Regions from separate parts of the Calidithermus terrae genome, predicted to be linked through region 1. Evidence: riboswitches for the same ligand, from Rfam matches in the RefSeq annotation. Region 1 holds a riboswitch; the other holds the start of a gene.
The links. A riboswitch is a leader RNA that binds a small molecule or an ion and turns the genes downstream of it on or off. The one in region 1 is predicted to bind S-adenosylmethionine.
Positions count from the first base shown of each region.

Region 2: linked by a shared signal. The riboswitch ahead of Mterra_RS18865 (O-acetylhomoserine aminocarboxypropyltransferase/cysteine synthase family protein) and the one ahead of Mterra_RS10340 (hypothetical protein) in region 1 are both predicted to bind S-adenosylmethionine.

Region 1 covers NZ_QXDL01000077.1:2,034-16,780, forward strand. Annotated here, with positions in the region: gene Mterra_RS10270 (QcrA and Rieske domain-containing protein) at 1-514, shown strand, start outside; gene Mterra_RS10275 (cytochrome b) at 538-1,839, shown strand; gene Mterra_RS10280 (VOC family protein) at 1,939-2,319, shown strand; gene Mterra_RS10285 (NADPH-dependent assimilatory sulfite reductase hemoprotein subunit) at 2,502-4,181, opposite strand; gene Mterra_RS10290 (DUF4395 domain-containing protein) at 4,191-4,604, opposite strand; gene cobA (uroporphyrinogen-III C-methyltransferase) at 4,613-5,371, opposite strand; gene Mterra_RS10300 (precorrin-2 dehydrogenase/sirohydrochlorin ferrochelatase family protein) at 5,368-6,132, opposite strand; gene Mterra_RS10305 (sulfate/molybdate ABC transporter ATP-binding protein) at 6,129-7,109, opposite strand; gene cysW (sulfate ABC transporter permease subunit CysW) at 7,093-7,953, opposite strand; gene cysT (sulfate ABC transporter permease subunit CysT) at 7,956-8,795, opposite strand; gene Mterra_RS10320 (sulfate ABC transporter substrate-binding protein) at 8,807-9,802, opposite strand; gene sat (sulfate adenylyltransferase) at 9,834-10,988, opposite strand; gene Mterra_RS10330 (phosphoadenylyl-sulfate reductase) at 11,092-11,763, opposite strand; gene cysC (adenylyl-sulfate kinase) at 11,760-12,296, opposite strand; gene Mterra_RS10340 (hypothetical protein) at 12,293-12,856, opposite strand; SAM riboswitch class I at 12,985-13,123, opposite strand; gene Mterra_RS10345 (PEGA domain-containing protein) at 13,438-14,747, opposite strand, start outside.
Region 2 covers NZ_QXDL01000263.1:143-4,502, reverse strand. Annotated here, with positions in the region: partial or broken gene Mterra_RS18875 (MFS transporter) at 1-551, shown strand, start outside; gene metX (homoserine O-acetyltransferase MetX) at 810-2,003, opposite strand; gene Mterra_RS18865 (O-acetylhomoserine aminocarboxypropyltransferase/cysteine synthase family protein) at 2,029-3,321, opposite strand; SAM riboswitch class I at 3,462-3,600, opposite strand; partial or broken gene Mterra_RS23290 (cytochrome c-type biogenesis protein CcmH) at 3,804-4,360, opposite strand, start outside.

The DNA of each region.
Region 1 (14,747 bases):
GATCCCCAAGAAGGAGATCACCCCCGACCGCGAGCCCATCGCCCAGGGCGACGTGCTCGTCTACTCGCAGGGCCCCAAGCGGGGCCAGCCCATCAACCCGGCCGAGCTCAAGCCCGGCGCCGAGATGATCGTGGCCTACCCCATGAACCCCGAGAGCCAGGTGGTCAAGGGGGCCGAGCTCAAGAACACCCTGCTGGTCATGAAGCTCGACCCCGGCAACCTCGACGCCGAGACGGCCAAGCTCGCCGCCGACGGCGTGGTGGTCTACTCCGGGGTGTGCAAGCACCTGGGCTGCGTGGTGAGCAACTGGGTGGCCGACAAGCAGCTCATGCTCTGCCCCTGCCACGGCGCCCTGTACGACCCCAAGGAGAGCGGCAAAGCCCTGATCGTGGCCCCTAAGCCCCTGGGCCAGTTCCCCATCAAGCTGGAGAACGGCCGGATCGTCATCGCGGGCGAGCCCACCCGCCCCATCGGGGTGGAGGCCGCTACAGACGACGGCATCCGCCGGGTATAGGCTTGAGTCGACAGGAGGCTTGAATGTACCAGTGGCTCGATGAACGCCTCGACCTGAGCAGGCTCAACGCCAAATTCCTGCGCAAGGCATTCCCGGTGCACCACTCCTTCTTCCTCGGCGAGATCACCCTCTTCGCCTTCGTGGTGCTGGTGCTGACCGGGATCTTCCTCACCCTCAACTACGAACCCTCGACCCGCCCGGTCAAGATCGAGGGCTACAACGACCCTGTCCCCGCCGCCTACGCCTCGATCCTCTACATCGACTCGCTGCCCTTCGGCGCGGTGCTGCGCTCGCTGCACCACTGGTCGGCCCACATCATGATCGCGGCGGCCTTCTTGCACATGCTGCGCATCCACCTCACCGGGGCCTACAAGAAGCCGCGGGAGCTCAACTGGCTCATCGGCATCGTGCTGCTGGTGCTGGCGATCGTCACCGCCTTCACCGGCTACGCCCTGCCCTTCGACAACTACGCCCTCACCGCCACCGGCATCGGCTACCACATCGGCGAGGCCGCGCCCTGGCTGGGCAAGGCCATGTCGGCGATCCTCTTCGCGGGCGAGCTCGAGGCCTCCAACACCAAGACCATCCCGCGCCTGTTCTCCATCCACGTGCTGTGGCTGCCGCTGCTGCTCATCGCCATGATCGGCGCGCACCTGCTGTTGATGGTCAAGCAGAAGCACACCCAGCCCAAGTACGCCGAGAAGGTGGCCCCCGGCCGCATCCTGGGCGTGCCCGCGATGCCGCAGCAGGCGGTGATGATGGGCGTGCTCTTCCTGGTCTACGTCGCGGTGACCACCTTCATCGCCGGGGCCTTCCTGGCCCACCCGGTCGAGGCCTTCGGCCCGCCCACCCCCAACACCCCCAGTGTCAAGCCCGACTGGTACTTCATGTGGATCTACGGCATCCTGCAGATCCTGCCGCAGTGGGACCTCAAGATCCTGGGGGCCAACTTCGGGCCGCAGTTCGTGGGCGGCATCCTGGTGCCCACCCTCATCATCGTGGGCGCCATGGCTATCCCCTTCCTCGAGCCCCAGAAGGAGAAGCAGCGCTACCTCGAGCTGCCCAGCCAGCACCCCCGCCGCACCAGCTTCGTCCTGGCGATGCTGATGTTCTACATCATGGCCACCCTGGCGGGTTATAAGATCGACTTCCTCAACGCCAACCCCAACCTCAGCTCGGGCACGCTGATCGCCATCTTGTGGGTGCTGCTGATCGTGGCCCCGATCCTCACCTACGTCATCAGCTACATCCTGATGAAGGCCGCCTACCGCGGCCGCGAGGTGGAGCTCGAGTTCACCGGCCGCGCCTCCGCCGCCGACGACTGAGCCGCCGCAGTCTCCTGAACCTCCCCGTTCTCGGGGAGGTTTTCTTTGACTCCCGTCGGCCCCTGGATTATGCTTGGGGCAAAACACCGGAGGTTATTTATGAAACCACGCTTGGACCTGATCGGACTGGTGGTGCGCGACATGGGGGCCTCGCTCGAGTTCTACCGCCGCCTGGGCTTCGACTTCCCGCCCGGCGCCGAGGACGAGGGCCACGTCGAGGTGACCCTGCCCGGCGGGCTGCGCTTCGCCTGGGACAGCCTCGAGGTCATCCGGAGCTTCGACCCCGCCTACGAGTTCCACCCCCAGCACGCCGGGGCCTACCTCTGCGAGAGCCCCGCCGCGGTGGACGCGCTCTACCGCGAACTGCTCGAGGCCGGCTACCAGGGCCACAAAGCACCGTGGGACGCCTTCTGGGGCCAGCGCTACGCCGTGGTCAAGGACCCGGACGGGCACACGGTGGACCTGTTCGCGCCGTTGTGAGGGGGGTTGCGTGGTATGTCGGCGGTCGATAGCCGATGCCCAACGCGCGGCGCCGGTCGTACGTCCTACGTCGTACGCAGTACGCGAAACGCAAGACGCAAAACGCCTGGTTCCCCCCTTAGCAAGGGGGGCTGGGGGGATTTCCCTCTCCGGCGCCGGAGAGGGATTTACCATGAGCCCCCCTACACCGACGCCAGGTCGGCGAAGCGCTCCCTCAGGGCCTGCACGCCCACGCGGTGGCAGTAGTCGCCGAAGGCTTCGCCCTCGAGCCGCTCGTGCTTGTAGGCGGTGAGGAGGGGCTCGAGGCGGAGGGCGATCTCCTCGCGCTTGACGTTGTCGAGGTAGACCTGGCCCAGGCGGGTCCCCAGGTGGCTGCCGCCCAGGTAGACGGTGTAGGAGTTGAGGCTGCGGCCTACCAGGCCCACCTCGGCGCTGTAGGGGCGGGCGCAGCCGTTGGGGCAGCCGGTCATGCGGACGTGGGGGACGGGGCCGCCGTGGAGCTCGAGGCGCGCCAGCACCCCGTCGATCTCGCGGATCACCTCGGGCATCACCCGCTCGCTCTCGGTGATGGCGAGGCCGCAGGTGGGCAGCGCCGGGCAGGCCATGGCGCTCTGCACCGCCAGCGGGATGCTGCCGGGGAGCGCGACGCCGTGGTCGCGGAAGACGGCCTCGACGGCGGCCTGGTCGGCGGGGTCGAGGCCGGCGAAGAGGATGTTCTGCTGGGCGCTGAGGCGCACCTCGGGGGAAAAGCGCCGCACCACCTCGCGGATCGCCGCGCGCAGGTTCTCCTTCACCCGCCCGTTCTCCACGAACAGCCCGAAGAAGAGCTTGCCGTCGCCCTGCGCGTGCCAGCCGAGGTGGTCGTCGCCCGAGAGCCACGCCAGCGGCCGGGCCTCGGGCAGGGCGTAGCCCACGTAGCGCTCGACCTCGGCCTTGAAGCGCTCGAGGCCCCACGCCTCGACGAGGTACTTCATGCGGCTGAACTTGCGGTCGTCGCGGCGCCCGTGGTCGCGCTGCACCCTGACGACCGCCTCCACGACCTCGAAGAGCTGCCCGGGCGGCACGGTGGCGAGGGGCTTCGCCAGCACCGGGCGGGTGTCCTTGGCCCCGTGGCTCTGGCCGAGCCCGCCGCCCACCAGCAGGGTGAAGCCCTCGAGGCGCTCCCCCTCCACCACCGGCACGATGCCGACGTCCTGGGTGTACACGTCCACGCAGTTGTCGCCGGGGAAGGCGAAGCCGATCTTGAACTTGCGCGGCAGGTAGGTATCGCCGTAGAGGGGTTCGTGCTCCTCGAGGCTCGCCGCCTTCTCCCCGTCGAGCCAGATCTCGTAATAGGCGCGGCTTTTGGGCTTGAGCCGGTCGGAGAGCTCCTTGGCGTAGCGCATCAGCTCGGCGCGCTGGCGGTCGGCGAAGGGGGCCGGGCAGGCGACGACGTTGCGCACGACGTCGCCGCAGGCCGAGAGGGTGGTGAGGAGGTTGCGGTTGAGCACCTGCATCAGGGGCTTGAGGCCGCCCTTGCGCACGCCGTGGTACTGGATGGCCTGGCGGGTGGTGACGCGCAGCGTGGCGTTGCCCAGCTCGTCGGCCAGGCGGTCGAGGGCGAGGTACTGCTCGGGCGTGAGCACCCCTCCGGGGATCGCCACCCGGATCATGAAGGAGTAGTCGGGCCCCAGGCCCTGCGCCTTTCGCGCCTTGCGCACGTCGCGGTCGTCCTGCTGGTAGATGCCGTGGAACTTGAGGATCTGGTAGCCCTCTTCGCTGAAGTGGTCGGTGCCGTCGTGGAGCTCGGCGTCCACCGGCCCGCGCAGGCGGTTGCTGGCGATCTTGACGTGCTCGACTTTGGACAGCTTGGCTTCGGACATCGGCGGCTCCTAACGGCTCAGGCGTTGCTGGAACATGCGGAGCTGGAAGTACAGGAAGCAGCCCACGCAGACGCGGGTGGTCAGGCTGAGCAGGGCCAGCGCCGCGACCGCGAAGGCCAGGACCCAGCCCACGGCCCAGGCCTCGAGCCCGAACGCCAGCGTGGCAAGCCCCAGGAACACCGCGCCCACGGTACGGGCGAAGCGGTGGGGCCGGGGGTCCTCGTGGGTCAGGCGCGGCCGGACGCCGAGGCTCCGCTTGAGCCAGGCCAGGGCGTCGAAGCCCAGGTGGTGCGAGGCCATGAGCACGAACAGCAGCGCGACCGGCCAGGCCAGGCCCAGGGCGAAGGCCAGCGGGATCGTAGCCACCAGCAGCGACTGGTTGAAGCGGAGTTGGTTCTGATCGGTGAATTGAGCTTTTTCCATGGCTTCTCCTAGCTCGAGGCCGCCGTGACCGGCCGCGCGGCCCGCTCGAGGGCTTCGAGCCGCTCCCGCACCCGCACGACCTCCCCGATGACCCACACGGCGGGGGGTTGGACTGCGACCTCTCCCCTGGCCACCTCCCCCAGGGTGGCGGTCACCACCCGCTCCTCGGGGGTGGAGCCGTTCTCGACGAAGGCCACCGGCTCGTCGGCCCTGCGCCCGGCCCGGATCAGCCCGCGGGCGATGCGGGCCCGCTCCCCCACCCCCATCAGCACCACCAGGGTGTCGACGCGGGCGTAGGGGGCGGGGTCGGGCAGGGTTCCCCCCTGGGCGTGCCCCGGGAGCACCGCGAAGCCGCCGGCCACCCCGCGCAGGGTCAGGGGGATGCCGGCCAGCCCGGGCACGGCCAGCGAGGAGCTGACGCCGGGCACCAGCTCCACCCCGACGCCCTCGGCGGCCAGGGCCAGCCACTCCTCCGCGCCCCGGCCGTAGACCATGGGGTCGCCCCCCTTCAGCCGCGCCACCGTGCGCCCGGCCCGGGCGTGGCAGAGCAGCTGCTGGAAGATGAGCTGCTGCACCCTGTCCTGTTCGCCCAGTTCCTTGCCCACGTAAAGGAGCCGGGCCAGGGGGTTGACCAACTCCAGCACCGCCGGGCTGACCAGCCGGTCGTAGAGCACCACCTCGGCCTCCCGCAGCACCCGCAGCGCCTTGAGCGTCAGCAGCTCGGGGTCGCCGGGGCCCGCCCCCACCAGGTAGACCTTGCCCCTCACGGCGTCGCCTCCGACGCCGCTGCCGCTGCCGCTGCCGGTGCCGGTGCCGCTGCCAATGTGCTCTGCTCCTGCTCCTGCGGGCACCCCTGCGGGCACTCCTGCGGGGGCTGGGGAGGGTGGGGGGGATGCTGTTGACGCAAAGCCCGCAGCAGGACCTCCCGGGCGGCCTCGACCTCGCCCAGGGCCACCCGCTCCAGCGCGGGGCTGTCCACCATGCGGTACCAGGCGGCCCTGCGGGCCTCGAAGTCGTGGGGGTAGGCCCGCAAAACAAGGGGCCGGAAGGAGCGCAGCAGCCTCAGGTACTCCGCGTACTCCGGGCCGTACTCCCGCGCCAGCCGCTGCCTGATGCGCACCCCCAGCGCGGGGGCCGCCCCGCCGGTGGAGACCGCGACCACCAGGTCCCCTTGGCGGTGCGCCGCGGGCAGGATGAAGTCGCAGCGGGCGGGGTCGTCCACCGCGTTGAGCCAGACCCCCCGCTCCCGGGCCTCCTCGGCGACGGGCGCGTTGAGCGAGCGGTCGGGGGGGTGGGAGAAGACCAGCGCGAAGCCCGCCAGGTCCCCCCGCCGGTACCCCCGCCGCAGCCAGGTGAGGCTTCCCTCGAGCGCGAGGGCTTCCAGCCCGGGGTGCTCGCGGGGGGAGAGCAGCGTCACCCTGGCCCCCGCCTCCAGCAGGCCCCGCACCTTGGCCTCCGTCTCCCAGCCCCCGCCCACGAACAGCACGGGGCGGCCTCGGAGATCCAGCATCACCGGGTAATAGCTCATGACTCCACCTCCGCGAACTGCCGCAGCCGCTGGGGCTTGTAGTACAAGAGCGAGCCCTCCTGCAAGCCCAAGGCGGGCAGAAGGGCCCTGGGCAGTTCGATCTCGAGCAGCCCCCCGGATTCCGCCGACTCGACCTCCAGCCGTGCCACCGCCCCCACCAGGCGCAGGTGCTTGAGCACCCCTGGGCGGTAGCCCTCGGCGGGCCGGGGGGAGACCTCGAGCTCGTGGGGCCGGACGAAGCCGCCCGCGAGGGCGTTGGAACGCCCCAGGAAGTGGTACACGAAGGGCGTGGCTGGATGGTCGTAGACCTCCTCGGGGGTGCCGACCTGCTCGATGCGGCCCCGGTTGAACACCACCACCCGGTGGGCGATCTCCAGCGCCTCCTCCTGGTCGTGGGTGACGAAGACGCTGGTCAGGCCGATCTCGTCGTGCAGCTTGCGCAACCAGCGGCGCAGTTCCTCGCGCACCTTGGCGTCCAGCGCCCCGAAGGGCTCGTCCAAAAGCAGCACCTTGGGTTCGACCGCCAGGGCCCTCGCCAGCGCGACCCGCTGCCGCTGCCCGCCCGAGAGCTGCGAGGGGTAGCGTTGGGCGGCCCACTCGAGCTGCACCAGCCGCAAGAGTTCGTGGACCCTCGAGGCCAGCTCGCGCTTGCCCGGACGGCTGACCCTGGGGCGCACCTGCAGCCCGAAGGCCACGTTCTCGAAGACGGTCATGTGGCGAAAGAGGGCGTAGTGCTGGAACACGAAGCCCACCCGGCGCTCGCCCGGTGGGCGCAGGGTGGCGTCCTCGTCGTCGAACCAGATGAGGCCCGTGTCCGGGGTCTCGAGGCCCGCGATCACCCGCAAAAGCGTGGTTTTCCCCGAGCCGGAGGGCCCCAAGAGCGCGACGAGCTCACCGCTCTTGATGCTGAGGTTCACCCCCTCCAGGGCGGTGAAGTTGCCGAAGCGCTTGCTGAGGTTCTCAATCGAGATGTTCATGGCGGGTTCTCCAAGCGAGCAGGCTCTTGGCGAGCAGGGTGAAGAGGGCCAGCAGGGCCAAGAGCGAGGCCACCGCGAAGGCCGCGGCCGTCTGGTACTCGTTGTAGAGCATTTCCACGTGCAGGGGCATGGTGGTAGTGAGGCCCCGGATGTGCCCCGAAACCACCGCCACCGCGCCGAACTCGCCCATGGCCCGGGCGTTGCACATCACCACGCCGTACAAAAGCCCCCAGCGAATGTTGGGCAGGCTGACCCGCCAGAAGATCTGCCAGCCCGAGGCCCCCAGGGTGAGCGCCGCCTCTTCCTCCTCGCGGCCTTGGGCCTGCATCAGCGGGATGAGCTCGCGGGCCACGTAGGCGAAGGTGACGAAGGCCGTCGCCAGCACGATCCCCGGCAGGGCGAAGATGATCTTGATGTCGTGGGCCAAAAGCCACGGCCCCAAAAGGCCCTGCTGCCCGAACAACAAGACGTAGACCAGCCCCGAGATGACCGGCGAGACCGCCAGCGGAAGCTCGATGAGCGAAAGGAGGAGGCTGCGGCCAGGGAAGCGGTACTTGGCGATGGCCCAGGCCGCCGCGAGGCCGAAGAGGGTGTTGAGCGGGACCACGATGGCCACCACCGTGAGGGTCAGGCGGACCGCCGCCAGCGCGTCCGGCTCGGTGATGGCACCCAGGTACGGCCCCAGACCCCTGCGCAGCGCCTCGGCGAAGACCGTGATGAGAGGTAGGACCAGAAAGAGTGCCCCAAAGGACAGGGCCAGCCCGCCGAGCGCGAGCCGCACCCAATCCGGCTTGGCCGTCCTGCGGCGGGGGAGGGGCCTTTGGGAAAAGACCAGGCGGTCCATCCTTATCCCCCCTCCAGGCCCCGGCCCAGCCGGGCTTGCAGCAGGTTGAGCGCCAGCAGGAGCACCAGCGAGATCGCCAGCATGATCACCCCGATGGCCGCCGCCCCCGCGTAGTCGTACTGCTCGAGCCTCGTGACGATCAAAAGGGGCGCGATCTCGGTCTTGAAGGGCAGGTTGCCCGAGATGAACACCACCGAGCCGTACTCGCCGATGGTGCGGGCGAAGGCCAGGCTGAAGCCGGTGAGCAGGGCCGGGAGCAGCAGCGGGAGCATCACCCGCCAGAAGATCTGCCCCCGGCTCGCCCCCAACGTCAAAGCCGCCTCCTCGACCTCCTCGCCCAGTTCCTCCAGCACCGGCTGTACCGCGCGCACCACGAAGGGAATCCCGATGAAGACCAGCGCGACGAGGACACCCAGCCGGGTGTAGGCCGCCTTGAGGCCCAGAGGCTCCAAGAGCGAGCCCACCCAGCCCCCCGGAGCGAGCAGGGTGGTGAGGGTGATGCCCGCCACCGCCGTCGGCAGCGCGAAGGGAAGGTCTACCAAGGCGTCTACCAGGCGCTTGAAGGGAAACTCGTAGCGCACCAGCACCCAGGCCAAGAGCAGCCCGAAGGGCACGTTGATGAGCGAGGCCAAAGCGGCAGCGCCGAAGGAGAGCTGCAAGGCCGCCACCACCCGAGGCGAAAAGGCCAGGGCCACGAACTGCTCGAAGGACAGGCCAGTGGACTTCAGCACCAAAGCTCCCAGCGGGAGGAGCACGAGCAGGCTCAGATAGGCGAGGCTAAAGCCCAGCGACAGCCCGAAACCGGGCAGAACCGGGCGCGAGCGGCGGGCCGTCAGGGTCATCGGGGGCTCCTCTACTGGCCGGGCCGGTAAATCCGGTCGAATACCCCGCCGTCGTTGAAGAACTTGGCCTGGGCCTCGCGCCAACCGCCGTAGAGCTTGATGGTGAAGAGGGCGATCTTGGGGAACTTTTTGGCGTAGCGCTGGGCCACGCTCGGCAGGCGCGGGCGGTAGTGGTTCTTGGCGATGATCTCCTGGCCCTCCTGGCTGTAGAGGAACTGCAAGTAGGCCTGCGCGACGGCCAGGGTGCCCTTCTTCTGCACGGTGCGGTCCACCCAGGCCACCGGCGGCTCGGCCAGGATGCTCACCGAGGGGAGGACGATCTCGAGCTTATCGGCCCCGAACTCCTCCAAAGCCAGAAAGGCCTCGTTCTCCCAGGCCAAGAGCACGTCCCCGATGCCGCGCTCGGCGAAGGTGGTGAGCGAGCCACGGGCGCCCGAGTCCAGCACCGGCACGTTCTTGTACAGCGCCGCCACGAACTCCTGGGCACGCGCCTCGCTGCCGAAGCGGCGCTGGGCGTAGCCCCAGGCCGCCAGGAAGGCCCACCGCGCCCCGCCGGAGGTCTTGGGGTTGGGGGCGATGACCGAGATGCCCGGCTTGATCAGGTCGTTCCAGTCCTTGATGCCCTTGGGGTTGCCCTTGCGCACCAGGAAGACGATGGTCGAGGTGTAGGGGCTGCTGTTGAAGGGCAGGCGGCCCTGCCAACCCGCCGCCAGCAGGCCCTTGTCCGCCAGGACGTCGATGTCGTAGGCCAAAGCCAGCGTCACCACGTCGGCCTCGAGGCCGTCGATCACGCTCCGGGCCTGCCGGGCCGAGCCGCCGTGAGACATGTTGATCGTCAGGTTCTGCCCGGTGCGCTCCTTCCAGTACCGGGCGAAAGCGGCGTTGATCTGGGCGTACAGCTCGCGGGTGGGGTCGTAGGAGACGTTGAGGAGGGTGAGGTTCTGGGCTAGGCCCAGGCTCGAGGCGGCCAGGAGGCTCAGGACGAGGGTCAGAAGGAATCGGTACACGGGGGTCTCCGGGGAAAAGGGGCAAGAGGGCCTAAGCGGGCTGGGCTTCCTGGTAGGCCGTCCGCAGCACCTCGGCCACCTCGGGGCGGGTGAACTCCGGCGGCAGCGGCGCGCCCGAGCGCAGCAGCTCGCGCACGCGGGTCCCCGAGAGGACCAGGTGGTGCGCGGCGTCGTGCGGGCAGGTGCGCGGGGAGACGATGGAGCCGCAGGTGCGGCAGTAGAAGGTGTGCTCGAACTTGAGGATTTGAATGCCGATCTCCTCGGGGCGGAAGGCCCCGAAGATCTCCTGCGCGTCGTAGGGGCCGTAGTAGCTGCCCACGCCCGCGTGGTCGCGCCCCACGATGAAGTGGGTGCAGCCGTAGTTCTTGCGGCTGATGGCGTGCAGCACGGCCTCGCGCGGCCCGGCGTAGCGCATGGCCGCCGGGTAGACCCCCAGCAGCACCCGATCCTTGGGGTAGTAGCGCTCGAGCAGCACCCCGTACGCCGCCATCCGCACCCGCGCGGGCACGTCGTCCGGCTTGGTCGCGCCGACCAGGGGGTTGAGGAACAACCCGTCGACGTGCTCGAGCGCCACCTTGTGCAGGTACTCGTGGGCGCGGTGGATGGGGTTGCGGGTCTGGAAGGCCACCACCGTCCCCCAGCCGCGCTCGTGGAAGATCCGGCGGGTCTCGAGGGGGGTGTAGTGGTGCTCGGGGAACTCCCCGCGCGGCAGGCGCAGCAGGCTCACCCGCCCGGCCAGGTTGACCTCCCCCTGGGCCAGCAGCGCGGCCACGCCGGGGTGGGCGGGGTCGGCGGTGCGGTAGACCTCGAGGGCCTCCTCGCGGCGGTCGGGGCGGTACTGCTCCACGACCTCCAGCAGCCCCACCGTCTCGCCGCCCCGCGTCAGGCGCACCGTGCCCCGGTACTGCCGGGCCTCGCCGGCGGGCACGCTCAGGGTGATGGGGAGGCTCCAGGGCAGGCCGTTCGCCAGGCGCATGTGCTCGACCACCCCCCGGTAATCGGCCTCGCCCAGGAAGCCCTCGAGCGGGGAGTAGACGCCCGTGGCGATGAGCTCGAGGTCGGCGTACCCCCGCTCACAGAGCTCGAGCGCGGGGAGGTGGGCGTACTCGCGGGGGTCGGCCTGCACCAGGCGGTTCACCAGGACGCCCCCGTGCGGCGCGACGCCCTTGTGGCTCCAGCGGCTCACGGGCGAACCTCCCCAAAGCTTTTGTAAACAAGATTTATCAACTTTTCCATAACGGTAAGGCCTCGGTCTCGCGTTTGTCGGCTCAAACCCCGTGAAGAGCGCCCTAAAGCGCCTTCTCCCCCACCCAAAGCCCGCACTCGGCCTTGCCCTTGCCGTCCCAGCGGCCCGCCCGCGCGTCCTCGCCGGGGCGCACCGCCCGGGTACACGGCCAGCAGCCGATGCTCAGGAAGCCCGACCAGTACAGCGGGTTGACGGGCAGGTCGTGCGCCCGGGCGTAGGCCTCGAGCCGCTCGCGGCCCCAGTAGGCCAGCGGGTTGACGCGCAGCCGCTCGCCGGGCTCGAGGAAGCCGAGGGCGGCGCGGGTGGAGGCCTGGTCGCGGCTGCGGGCGTTCAGCAGGGCGCGGGGCTGCTTGAGCGCGAGGTAGTCCCGCAGGGGCGCCACCTTGCGCGCGGCGCAGCAGCCGTCGGGGTCGGAGCGGTAGCGCTCCTCGCCCCAGGGCTCCTCGTCCAGGGCGGCGCTCAGGGTGACGAAGCGCATCCCGGGGTAGCGCGCCTCGAGGCGCTCGCGGGTCTGCAGCGTCTCGGGGAAGTGGTAGCCGGTGTCCACGAACACCACCTCGCCGGCGTAGCCCGCCCGGGCCGCCAGGTCGATGAGCACCACGCCGTTGAGGTTGAACCCGCTGGGCATCAGCAGGTCGGGGTACTCCTCCAGCGCCCACCGGATGACGACCAGGGGGTCGGTCTGCGCGTCCCAGGCGCCGGGGGTCGTCTTCATGCCCTCACCCGCGCCTCGATCCCCAGGCGCTCGAGCGCCCCCAGCAGCCGCTCGAGGCTCTCCTGGAGGCTGAGCCGGTCGGTCCTCAGGTGCAGGTCGGGGTTCAAGGGGGGCTCGTAGGGGTCGGAAATCCCGGTGAAGTTGGCGATCTCCCCCCTCAGGGCCCGGGCGTACAGCCCCTTCACGTCGCGCCGCGCCAGCACCTCCAGCGGCGCGTCCACGAAGACCTCGAGCTTGCGCGGCGCCTGCGCGAGCACCTCCTCGCGGGTGGCCCGGTAGGGGCTGATCGCGCTCACCAGCACGATCACGCCGTGCTTGGCGAGCAGGTTGGCCACGAAGCCGATGCGCCGGACGTTGGCGTCGCGGTCCTCGCGGCTGAAGCCCAGCCCCTTCGACAGGTGCTCGCGCACCGCGTCGCCGTCGAGGTGCTCGACCTTCTGGCCCGCCTCGTAGAGGTGGACCTCGAGGGCCCTCGCCAGCGTGGTCTTGCCCGCGCCGGAGAGCCCGGTGAACCAGATCACCGCCCCGCTCATGCCTCCGCCCACCCCGTGTAGCTGTCGAGCAGCACCCGCCAGGCGTTGCGGGCCGCCACGTCGGCCGTCAGCGCCGCCACCGCCAGCACCCAGGCCGGGAAGCCGGGGTGGTGCAGCAGCACCTCCTGATCGCCGGCGCGGGCCAGAACCTGTGCGGCCGAGAAGCCCATCTCGACCGCGTGCGCCTGCCCCCCGAGGTCGAGGGTGCCCGAGGCCCGGTCGCCGGAGAACTCGAGCACCGCCTGCGCCCCCCGGTCCGGGCCCACCAGCCGCAGCCGAAGGCGGCTGCCCTCGAGCTGCGCGTGCAAGGTGAGGACGCGCCCGCTGCTCGCCACCGAGCCCAAGAGCTGGCCGGCGAAGGCCTCGAGGTACACGTTCTCCCCGAAGATCGCCCCGCCCAGCCGCCCGGCCAGCCGCCGCCCGTCCCAGCTAAGCTGCACCCGGTAGCCCATCCCCGGGCGCCGCACCTCGCCCCACACGCGGTCGCCGCCGGCGAGCCCCTCCGGGCGGGCGGGTTGTTGCTTTGGCTTATGGACCGATTCGAACTCGTGCAGACCCACGGTGTGCCCCCATGAACGAAGATCCCAGGTGCCGATGGCCAGCGAAAGAGCTGGAGCGACGACAGCGCCCGGGACACGAAAGCACGCGCGGGTTAGGGTTCATGGCAACTTGCTTCGACACGAAGACCTCCTCATCTTTCCCGGGCTTTGTCCGGTGCCCGGGCCGGAATTGGCACCTACGCAGAGACGCTTCAGCTTGCCGGCTGAAAGCCCCTACAGGTTGCCGCAGCTTCACAGGGCCGTTCCCTCCGCTGCTCTGGATAAGACCTGGGGTGGTGTTGCACCCGTCCCGGCTCGAGCCGGGATGGAAGGTAGGCTAGCATAAGTGACAAAACTTGTAAACAAGTGGGATGGTCGGACGTCTAACGCCGGGCGCGGGTCGTACGTCGGATGCGGGTCGTACGTCGTACGTCGTACGTCGTACGCAAGACGCCTTGTTGCCCCCCTTAGCAAGGGGGGTTGGGGGGGATAAACCCTCCCCGCCTGCGGGAGGGACGGGGTGGGGTGAACCACGAGCCACGGGCTGACGGCAAAGGACCGGGGCGAGTACCCCGGTCCTTGGGCCTTTCGCGCTGTAGGGCCTAGAAGTTCAAGCGGCTGAGGTTGGCGCGGATGGTCTCGTTCTCGCCGCTGCGCAGGTTGACCTCGGTGACGAAGGCGCGGTAGCCGGGGGCGATGAGCACGACCTGGTGACGGCCGGGGTCCACCTCGAAGCGCACGCTGCCGCCGGAGCCGACGGTGCCGACCTCACGGCCGTCGACGAAGACCCGGGCCTCGACGTTGCTCGAGACGGTCAGTTGGGCGCGCAGCGGGGCGAGCTGGGCGTTGATGCGGGTCTCCTGGTTGCGGTCAACGCGCACGGTGGTGCGGTAGTCGGCGTGGCCGGGGAGGCTGACGCGCAGGTCGTAGGTGCCCTCGTTGAGCTGCACCGAGTAGGGGGTGCGGCCCACGCGCTGGTTGTTGATGTAGACGTCGGCGCCGCTGGGGTTGGAGGTCACGTTGAGCACGCCGGTGCGCCGCTGGGCGTTGAGGCCAGCGTTGACCGAGGTGGTCTGGCCGGGGTTGATCACGACCGAGGTGCGGAAGACGTCGTAGCCGTCGAGCCGCAGTTCCACGTCGGCGCGGCCGGGGTTGAGGCTGACGCTGATAGGGGTGTTGCCCACCAGGCGGCCGTCGATGAAGACCTGGGCGCCTTGGGGGCTGGAGTTCACCACCAGGGTGCCGGTGGCCGGGCGGGGGCGCTCGAGGGTGGCGTTGATGCTGATGACCTGCCCGAGCCCCACGTTGACCGAGGTGCGGTAGGTGTCGTAACCGGCCAGGCGCAGCTCGATGTCGTGGCGGCCCGGCTGCACGCTGACGGAGATGGGGGTGTTGCCCACCAGCCGCCCGTCCACGAAGACCTGGGCGCCCTGGGGGTTGGACGTGACGTTGAGGGTGCCGGTGACGGGCTGGGGCTGCGGCTGGCTACGGCCGACGGTGAAGAAGGTGACGTCGGTGACCCACTCCTGGTCGGGGATGGGGTCAACGACGATGGCGATGGCACGGCCTAAGGCGTCGGCGCCCCGCACCAGCGGGCGCAGGCTCGAGTCGATGATGCTGCCGACGTTGAGCGGGCGCTTGCTGGCGAGCGCGAGCACCCGGTGCTGGCCCTCGGGGCCGTCGATGGTGAACTCGTAACGAGCCCCCACGGGCGGGAAGCGGCGGGTCTCGCCGGCACGCAGGAAGTTGTCGCGGTCGTAGGGGTTGGGCAGGATGGGCGAGATCTCCCCGTTGGGGTAGACCCCGAACAAGTAGACGTAGGCGTCCTGGTTCACCGAGACGTTGACCACGATCTTCTCGCCGATCTGGTAGACGGGGTTGGCACGCCCGGCGGGGTCACGGTCCACGCCGA
Region 2 (4,360 bases), on a different contig from region 1:
GCAAGATCGCCGTCTGGGCCGGCGTCGCCGCGCAGGGCCAGATGGTGATGCTCATGGCGATGACCTCGCTCGCCCTGCACCAGCAGGGCTGCAGCTTCAACCTGATCTCGCTCTCGGTCACGCTGCACGTGCTGGGCATGTTCGCCTTCTCCTGGCCGGTGGGCCGCCTGACCGACCGCGCCGGCCGCAAGCCGGTGATGCTGGGGGGCCTGCTGCTCTCCGCGCTGGGCGCGCTGCTGGTGGGCTTCACCCACGAGTACCTCACCATCACCCTGGGCACCTTCCTGGTGGGCCTGGGCTGGTGCGGCACCTACAACGGCGCCACCACCGTCGTCGCCGACACCACCGCCCCAGGCGAGCGCGGCCGCGCCGTCGGCGTGCTGGACGTATGGTCCAACGGCGCCGGCGCCGTCCTCCCCATCCTCGCGGGCTTCCTGGTGGAGGGCGTGGGCATCTGGGCCATCGGCCTCGCGGGCGTGCTGCTGCTGATCTACCCCGCGGTGATGGTCTCGAGGCTCGCCGAGGTCAGCCCGGGGCGGTACGAGGGCTGATACCCGGTTTGGGTGGATAGTCTCCCGATGGGAGAGTATCCACCCCGACCGAAGGGAGTGCCCTGGGCTTCACAAAGATGTACCTCTGGCAGATTTGAAAAGTATCTTTGTGAAGCCGGTATGAGGTGCCGGGAATTTGGGTAGGGACGACCCGCGGGTCGTCCCTACAGCGTCTGGCGTTTTGCGTCTCGCGTTTGGCGTATTGCGTACGACGTACGACGTAGGACGTACGACCCGCGCCCCGCGTCCGGCCATCGGCTATCGGCCATCGGCCACCGACAGAAACCCCGTGAGGATCTCCTCGACCTGATCGGTCTCGATCAGGAAAGCGTCGTGCCCGTGCGGGCTCTGGATCTCGCGGTACTCGCCGCCAGAAAGCAGCGCGCCCAGCCGCACCTCGGCGGCGGTGTAGAGCACGTCGGTGTCGATGCCCACCCACAGGCTGGGGGTGCTGCGCAAGCGGCCCAGGGCGGCCTCGAGGCTCCCTCTTCCCCGCGCCACGTCGTGGGTGTCCATGGCGTTGGAGAGGGTGAGGTAGGCGTTGGCGTCGAAGCGGCGGATGAACTTCTCGCCCTGGTAGAGCACGTAGCTCTCGCCTTTGGCCGGGCTGTCGTTCCAGCGCAGGTTGAACGACTCCGGCGAGCGGAAGGAGAGCATGGCGATGGCCCGCCCGAGCTGCAGGCCCAGGGGCTGCTCGCTGTAGTAACCGCCGCGGTAGGCGGGGTCGCTGAGCACGGCCTCGCGGGAGAGGCGGTTGAAGGCGCGGGCCCAGGGGCCGTGGACGCTGGGCGCGGCCAGCACCACGAGCTGCCGCACGCGCTGGGGGTAAAGCAGCGCGAACTCGAGCGCCACCATCCCCCCCAGGCTTCCGCCCAGCACCGTGACCTTCTCGATGCCCAGGTGGTCGAGCAGCCGGGCCTGGGCGCGGGCCATGTCGCGCACGGTGATGGCCGGAAATTCCGGGCCGTAGGGCTCGCCGGTGAGGGGGTTGCGCGAGAGCGGCCCGGTGGAGCCGTAGCACGAGCCCAGGTGGTTGGCGCAGATCACGAACTTCTGACCGGAGTCCAGGACGCGGCCCGGCCCCACCAGCGCGTCCCACCATCCGTCGGCGCCGAAGGCCTGCTCGAGCGGGCTGAGCAGCCTGAGGGTGGGCTCGTCGTAGGTGCCGGCCAGGTGGGCGGAGCCGGTCCAGGCGTGGAAGACCAGCACCGCGTTGTCACGGGCCCGGTTGAGCTGGCCGTAGGTCTCGTAGCGCAGGTGCAGCTCGGGCAAGAGGCCGCCCTGCTCGAGCCCGAACACCTCGCCCGGGGCGGTCAGGCGCACGGTCTGGGGCTGGGGCGGGGTGACCCGCCCCCTCGAGCGCGGCGGCTTGTAGAGCAAGGCCTCGTGCTCGCCCCAGGTCTCCCGGATCAGGTCGCCCCCGGGGTCGAGCACCACGCTGGTCGTGCTCACGGCCTTGGCCTCCTTTTTGCCCCGCTCAAACCCCCACCGGGGCCCGCAGCGCCTGCTTGAGGTCGGCCTTGAGGTCCTCGGCGGCCTCGAGGCCCACGCTCAGGCGCACCAGCTCGGGGCTGACCCCGGCGAGCACCTGCTCCTGGGCGCTGAGCTGGGAGTGGGTGGTGGAGGCGGGGTGGATCGCCAGGGTGCGCGAGTCGCCCACGTTGGCGAGGTGCGAGACGAGCTCGAGGCGGTTGATGAAGCCCTTGGCCGCCTCGTAGCCGCCCTTGAGCCCGAAGGTGAGCACCGCGCCCGGCTTGCCGCGGAAGTACTTCTGGGCCTTGGCGTGGCTGGGGTGGTCCTCCAGGCCGGGGTAGTTGACCCAGGCCACCTCCTCCTGCTCGCGCAGCCAGTGGGCGATCTCGAGGGTGTTTTGCACGTGGCGCTCGGCCCGCAGCGAGAGGGTCTCCAGGCCCAGCAGCAGCACCCAGGCCTCGAAGGGGCCCAGCGCCTGGCCCTGGTCGCGCAGGCCGTCCACGCGGGCCTTGAGGATGAAGGCGAGGTTGCCGAAGGCCTTGGTGAGCTCGAGGCCGTGGTAGCCGGGCTGGGGCTGGGTCAGGAGCGGGTAGCGGCCGTTGTCCCAGTCGAAGTTCCCCCCGTCCACGATCAGCCCGGCGATGGCCGCCCCGTGCCCGCCGATCCACTTGGTGCCCGAGTGCACCACCACGTTGGCGCCCCACTCGAGGGGCCGGAAGAGGTAGCCCCCCTGCCCGAAGGTGTTGTCCACGATCAGGGCCACGCCCTGCTCCCGCGCGGCCTCGGCGATGGCCTCGAAGTCGGGGATGTTGAGCGCGGGGTTGCCGACGGACTCGATGAACCAGGCCCGGGTGTTCGCGTCGGTGGCGGCGACGAAGTCCTCGGGGCTCTCGGCGCGGCTGGTGAAGCGGGTCTCGATGCCCAGGCGCGGCAGCGTGACCTTGAGCTGGTTCCAGGTGCCGCCGTAGAGGTTGGGCGTGGCGACGATGTTGTCCCCGGCCTGGGCCAGGTTGGTGAAGGCCAGGAACTGCGCGGCGTGGCCCGAGCTCGTCGCCAGGCCCGCCACCCCGCCCTCGAGCGCGGCGATGCGCTTCTCGAGCACGTCGGTGGTGGGGTTCATGATGCGGGTGTAGATGTTGCCGAACTCCTGCAGCCCGAAGAGCCGCGCCGCGTGGTCGGCGTCCTTGAACTGGTAGGAGGTGGTGGCGTAGATGGGCACCTGGCGGGCGCCCGTGCTGGGGTCGGGGCTGTAACCGGCGTGGAGCTGCAAGGTCTCGAAGCTGAGCTTCTTGGACATGAAAAAACCTCCAACCGCAAGATTTGGGGCGGGACGGTCCCAAGGGGGACCTGGCTGGAGGTTTCAAAGGCGAAACCCCCATTCCGATGACGGTTCTCTACCGGAAGGGGGTTCACTGTGCCTAGCGAACGTGCACCCTTCTCTCATCTTCCTCCGGGCGTTTCCCCCGCCTGGAGTCGGAATTGGCACCTTTGCACTCGTGTCCGGTGATGAAACGAACACTCCTGCGGGTTGCCGCGGCATCTTCGGGCCGAATCCCTCCGCCGCTCTGGATAAGAGAACGTGTTATGTCTCGGTTGTCGCCGCGCCCCGGCGCGGTTAGTTGGGAGTGTAGGCGAGAGGGGGCGGGGATGTCAAGGGAAAGGCCTGATTCCCGACGCCGATAGCTGATGGCTGGACGCCGGGCGCGGGTCGTACGTCGTGCGTCCTACGTCGTACGCAAGACGCAAGACGCGAGACGCCTCGGCCCTCGACCCTTGGCCCTAGACCCTAGACGACGGCCTCGAGGGCCGGAAATGGGTGATCAGGGCCTCGAGCACGCTGTCTGACGGCTTGCCTACGGGCAGGAGGCCGATGCCTGTTCCGGCGAGGAGGAGCTGGCCCTCGAGTTCGTCGGGCTTGAGGCGGGTCTCGGTCACGCGGAGGCCCAGGGTGGCCGCGTGCTCGGCCACTTTCTGGCGGGTGACGCCTTCGACCCCGCCCGGCAGCACGCACAGCTCGCCGGCGCGGTAGAGCAAGGGGCTGGTGCGGCTGCCGTCCGCGACGTGCCCCTCCGTGTCGAGCAGCAGGCCCTCGAAGTGCCCGGCGCGCTCGGCCTCGAGGCGGGCGATCTCCTCCTCGGAGACGTCGGCGGGCTCGGCCCGGGCGCGGGTGGCGGCCAGGTAGCGCCACAGGCCGTAGGCCAGCAGGGCCAGCCCGATGAGGGGCGAGAGCCAGACCCACAGGGTGAGGCCCTGCTTGGGCGGCTCGTAGAGGATCCAGGGGCCGTAGCGCTCGACGAAGAACTGCCGGATCTCGGCCTCGCTCTTGCCCTGGGCCA